Linked DNA regions of Magnetococcus marinus MC-1. The protein of the gene in region 1 interacts with the protein of each later gene in a pairwise test. Links are inferred from orthologs where the notes say so. Each region holds a gene or a part of one and is shown on either strand. Other genes may lie near its edges.

Region 1 (2,821 bases):
CGCCGGTAATGTTGACCAGCACACCACGGGCACCGTGGATCGAGGCATCATCCAACAGCGGGCTGGAGATGGCGTTGTTGATGGCGGTCATGGCACGCCCTTCGCCAGAGGCTTCAGCGGCCCCCATCATCGCTTGCCCCATCTCTTCCATAACGGTGCATACATCGGCAAAGTCAACATTGATGTGGCCAGGATGGGTAATCAGATCGGTAATACCACGCACAGCCTGTTGTAAAACATCGTCAGCCTTGCGGAAAGCGTCCAAAATGGTGGTGTTTTTGCCAACCGCAGCCATAAGCTTTTGATTGGGGATGGTAATCACCGTATCCACATGATCACGCAGCTCTTCCAGACCCTCTTCGGCCTGACGCATGCGGCGCTTGCCCTCGAAATGAAAGGGCTTGGTCACCACCGCAACGGTTAAAATACCCAGCTCTTTGGAGATGCGTGCAATAATCGGCGCTGCACCGGTACCCGTACCACCCCCCATGCCCGCCGTAATAAACACCATGTCTGCCCCTTCAATGGCTTGACGTAGGCGTGCTTCGGTCTCCATGGCGGCGTTTTTACCCACTTCGGGTTTGGCACCAGCGCCCAGACCACGGGTAATATCTTCACCAATTTGAATACGGGTTGGGGCCAAACTTTTCGTAAGGGCTTGTGCGTCTGTGTTGGCAACAATGAATTCAACCCCTTCTAGGTGGGACTGAATCATGTTGTTGACAGCGTTACCGCCGCCACCGCCGACACCAATTACTTTGATGCGGGCCTCTAGGTCATCTGTGTGTGCGAACTCGATGGTCATTTATACCCCCTTGGTATTGCGCGTTTATCCGCGTCTATTTTGGGTTTTGTTATGGTTATTGTTTAAGTCGGTGCATTAAAAAATGTCACCAAACCAGGAGCGCATGCGCGAAACCATGGAGCGGCTGCCACCGACATCATCCTGGTTGTAACGCATGGTTGATTCTTGTCCATAGCGATTGGCATAGAGTACCAAACCCGTCGCGGTGGCATAGCTGGCGTTAGCGATCACATCGGTCAAGCCACCAACCCCTTGGGGCAAGCCGCGCCGAACCGGTTTGTTAAAAATCTCCTCGGCCAGATCCACGATACCTTCAGTATTGGCCGCGCCGCCGGTCAACACAATGCCTGCGGCAATCTGCTCATCAAATCCGGAGCGTACAATCTCACGCTGAACCAGGGTAAACAGCTCTTCAACGCGGGGTTCGATAATCTCTGCCAAGATGTGTCGACCCAGTGAGCGTGGGGGGCGTTCGCCGATGCTGGGAACCTCGATGGTCTCATCTGGACCCACCAACGCCGAAAGGGCACAGCCAAATTTACGTTTGAGCTGCTCCGCCTCACGGGTGGGGGTGCGTAGCCCCACCGCAATGTCATTGGTCATATGGTCGCCGCCAATAGCCAGCACAGCGGTATGTTTGATATGACCTTCTGCATAGATGGCAATGTCTGTTGTACCACCACCAATATCCAACAGACAGCAACCAAGCTCTTTTTCATCCTCGGTCAAGCAGGCCTCTGCCGAGGCCAGTTGCTCAAGAATAATATCCCCAACATCCAAGCCGCAGCGGTTGGCGCACTTGACAATATTCTGCGCCGATGCCACCGCCCCCGTCACCAAATGTACGCGAGCCTCTAAACGAACACCCGCCATGCCCAAGGGGTCTTTAATGCCCTCTTGGGCATCCAGTACAAACTCCTGGGGGATAACATGCAAAATTTCACGGTCCATGGGGATAGATTGCGCCCGGGCTGCATCCAACACCCGTTGAATATCCGAGGCATGCACCTCGTTATCCTTGGTTGCAACCACCCCTTCGGAGTTATTGCTGGCGATGTGCGCTCCGGCAATCCCCGCATACACCATGCGGATCTCGACCCCGGCCATCATCTCCGCCTCTTCCACCGCCATGCGAATGCTCTCAACGGTGGAGTCAATATCAATCACCACCCCTTTGCGCAGTCCCCGTGATGGATGCGTACCCAGACCGATAATATCCAAGCGCCCATCCGGCTGCACGTCCGCAACGATGCAACAGATCTTGGTGGTACCGATATCCAGTCCGATAATTAGATTTTGGTCGTGCTTGGCCATAATCCCTTAGCCCGGTTCTACCGTTGTTTGCTTTTTATAAAAACCGCCGTATAAACACTTCTTTACCAGCGGCACAAAGGCTCAATATAGGCCGTCCCAACCGTTAGGTTTGGGGTTTTACCACCACCTGCCCACTGACCCGTAGATCAATCTGGCGAATGCTGCGGTTTAAGATGCTGTAGCGCTCTTGTAAAATCGCCAATCTGCCCAGCTCTTCTTCCATCCGCGCCGAGTGTAACAGCTTTACCCCTTTACGGGTATAGAGCACCCAACGCCCACCGGGCAAGCCAACCGCTTCAGAGAGACGATTATAGAGCCACTCGTTACGCTGCATCCGGTCAATTAACCAGCGAATCAACAGCGGCTTTTCAGACTCCGGCGCATAATCAACCGACACCACCGGCAGCGGCATGGGGTCACCCGCCTCCAAGGGTTTGATGCGCTCTCCCCGTCGATCCACCAAGTAGAGATGCTCGCCTACCTTGGTCATGCACAACGGGGTCTTCTCTTCCAGCTCAATCACCAGCATGCCCGGAAAGATACGTTCTACCCGTGCTTCACGTACCCAAGGGTAAGTAAGCAGCCGGGCTCGAAGGTGCTGGGGGCTAAGTGTCAGCAGGTTGACCGCTTGGTCTAAACCTAAATCTTTTCTTAACTTACCCACATCCGTGAACTTATTGCCCAGGACACGAACATCTTTTA
Region 2 (2,887 bases), 790 kb from region 1 along the record:
CCTCCTGCACCGCCACCGCCAGCATGAGACTTAACAGCGGCAACCAAGGTGCCAGCAGGCTCCCTGCTAGCGTCATGGTGTGTTTGTCCCCTCGGGCAGCAATCCCAAGGGGCGCAAATCGGTGCGATCCGTAATGGTGGCCTCCTCACCCTCACTAAGGGGTTCGGCATCCACCACCGGCAGCATGAGACGCAACTCCTCCAAGCGGTCAAGATCCACCAATGCCCGGGCGGTAGCCTGCATAAACAACCCATCCGCATTGGGATTAAGCGAGGTCACCCGAGCAACCCCAACCCCTTTGGGAAAAACCCCACCGGTACCCGAGGTAATGAGCAGATCCCCCACCAAAATATCCCCCCCCTTGACCACAAAACGTAGCTCCAGAGTACTGCTGTTGGTCCCAGCCACCATGGCACGCAAGCGCGAACGCTGCACCTGCACCGGCACCCGCGAGTTGATGTCATGCAGGGTTAGCACCGTGCTGCGACGGGTACCCACCGCCACCACCCGCCCCACCACACCGGCCGGGCTAACCGCCGGGGTGTCGGGTCGCACCTTCTCCTGAGCACCGGCATTGACCAACAATACCCGTGAAAAAGCCGACGAGCTGTCACCCACCACCCGCGCCACCGTGTAGGTGTAGTGAGGATCCACCGACATACGTAAAATCTGACGCAGGCGACGATTCTCTTTAAGCGCCTCGTCCAGTTGCAACTGCATAGGTCCCACATTGGCCAGCAGCCGTTTGAGGCGTAGGTTTTCTTCATCCAGGTGCCCCAACTCTTGCAGCCGTTGGCCAGCGGCACGGGTTGCCTCCACCGGGGAGAGCACCAACCGTTGCATCCCACCCAACAGGTTGGCCAGCACCCCCTTAAACGCCAACACCCCTGGCGAATCAGCACGCAAGACAAACAATAGAAAAACGGCCAGCAACAAAAAGGTTGCGGCCGTTAGTCTTTGTCGGTGTAGACGTATTAAGCTCCACAAGGGCAGCATCGTAGCCTAGCCTAAACTACTGGTCGGTGAGAATATCGGACATGGCGTCCAGCTCCTCCAGAGCCTTACCGGACCCCATAACCACGCACGAGAGGGGATCTTCCGCCACAATCACCGGCAAGCCGGTCTCTTCGGAGATAAGACGATCCAGACCACGCAGCAGGCCGCCACCACCCGTTAAGACGATACCCCGATCCACAATGTCGGCAGCCAGCTCCGGCGGGCAGCACTCCAGGGCGGTACGCACCCCTTCGGTAATGGCGTTAATGGGCTCTTGCAATGCCTCCAGAATCTCCGGGTCAGAGATCATTTGGTGTTTTGGCACCCCATTAATCAGGTCACGCCCTTTAACTTCAACCTCAATACGCTCCTCCAGGGGGTAAGCGGAACCGACCTTGATTTTGATCATCTCGGCGGTGCTCTCGCCAATCAGCAGAGAGTATTTGCGGCGCACATGGGCCATGATGGCCTCATCCATCTTATCCCCACCCACACGGATGGAACGGGAAAACACGATACCCGCCAGCGAAATGATGGCTACCTCACTGGTTCCCCCTCCAATATCCACCACCATAGAGCCCGAAGCATCGGTAACCGGTAGCCCGGCCCCGATGGCCGCCGCCATGGGCTCTTCAATCAAAAACACCTCACGGGCACCGGCGGTCTCGGCAGAATCCCGGATCGCCTTACGTTCCACCGGGGTAGCCCCATTGGGCACGCAAACAATAATCCGGGGGGAGTGGAAAAAGCGGCGTTTATGTACCCGCCGTATAAAATGTTTGAGCATCGCTTCGGTTACGGTAAAATCCGCAATCACACCATCCCGCATGGGGCGGGTTGCGACAATATTACCGGGGGTGCGGCCCAGCATACGCTTGGCTTCATTACCAACCGCTAATACTTTACGTCCATGGCGGGGGCTTTCATGAATCGCCACCACGGAAGGTTCTGATAGTACAATACCCTTGCCGCGCACATAGACCAGCGTGTTCGCGGTACCCAGGTCGATGGCCATATCAGTGGAAAAAAGCCCCAACAGTTTACTCAACATTACCTTGAAACCTCAGGAAACGGGGGTCAAACCATCTCTAAAACGGCCACGCAGCCCATATCGCCGCAGTTAACCGTACCGAATCACCCCCCGGTGGGCGTAGCCGAACCGGGAGATCCCAAAAAAACACAACGAAAAGCGGTCTAAAAACGGTGCTTCCTTGGCGGCGCGCGCATTTAGACATAAACTCTAGGAATGTACACCTTACCCACCAGCGCTTCAAGCACCCTTTATGGTCGCCTTGCGCATTACCTTCCTTAATGGCTCTATTATGCATCAAGATGCGAAACGCCCTCTGATCAACATTTCGGAACTCGATGAGGCCATTACCGATGCGGTGCGCCGCCACGGCCCCAGCCCCTTCGAGAGCAAAGGCCGACAAGAGTTGGTTAACATCTTTAAAAATGCGCTACAAATGGGCCGCGAGGCACTGCGTATTGAACATGAGTGCGGCGCAACGGGTCGGCGTATTGTCAAAGGCCACACCTTCGTCATGGACCTGCTGCTCAATCGGCTGCATGCCCTGGTACACGGCATTGCCCACCAAGCGGTCGAAGAGGGGGCCGCCACGCTGGATGAGCACCCGGATGAGCGCTATGCCATGGTGGCTACCGGCGGTTATGGCCGTGGTGAGTTAGCCCCGTATTCCGACATCGACCTGCTCTTTATCATACCCGACGCTGCCCCTAGCGAGATCACCGACAAGATTGAAAAGGTCCTCTATTTTCTATGGGACCTAGGCTTGGATGTCGGGCAGGCGGTGCGCACCCTAGATGAATGCATGGCCCAAGCCAATGAAGAGATTGAAAATCGCACCAGCATGCTGGAGTCGCGTTTTCT

The links. Proteins that work in one complex are often made in the same cells at the same time.
Region 2: the proteins of ftsA (region 1) and MMC1_RS07215 interact in binary tests that used the Escherichia coli proteins (3 or more experiments, as listed by UniProt). The link is inferred for Magnetococcus marinus MC-1 from one-to-one orthologs.

Annotation. Positions count from the first base shown.
Region 1 is NC_008576.1:924,441-927,261, forward strand. Bases 1-2,782 are described here. They hold ftsA (cell division protein FtsA), read right to left. Parts: upstream 2,120-2,782; coding sequence 881-2,119; downstream 1-880. Other genes in these bases: ftsZ (cell division protein FtsZ), read right to left, coding at 1-805; MMC1_RS03830 (cell division protein FtsQ/DivIB), read right to left, coding at 2,223-2,782. In the rest of the region: more of MMC1_RS03830, read right to left, coding at 2,783-2,821. UniProt on the Escherichia coli protein: Essential cell division protein that assists in the assembly of the Z ring. May serve as the principal membrane anchor for the Z ring.
Region 2 is NC_008576.1:1,714,810-1,717,696, reverse strand. The notes cover bases 31-2,878. They hold MMC1_RS07215 (rod shape-determining protein), read right to left. Parts: upstream 2,048-2,878; coding sequence 1,013-2,047; downstream 31-1,012. Other genes in these bases: glnD ([protein-PII] uridylyltransferase), read left to right, coding at 2,319-2,878; mreC (rod shape-determining protein MreC), read right to left, coding at 73-996; mreD (rod shape-determining protein MreD), read right to left, coding at 31-76. In the rest of the region: more of mreD, read right to left, coding at 1-30; more of glnD, read left to right, coding at 2,879-2,887. UniProt on the Escherichia coli protein: Forms membrane-associated dynamic filaments that are essential for cell shape determination. Acts by regulating cell wall synthesis and cell elongation, and thus cell shape.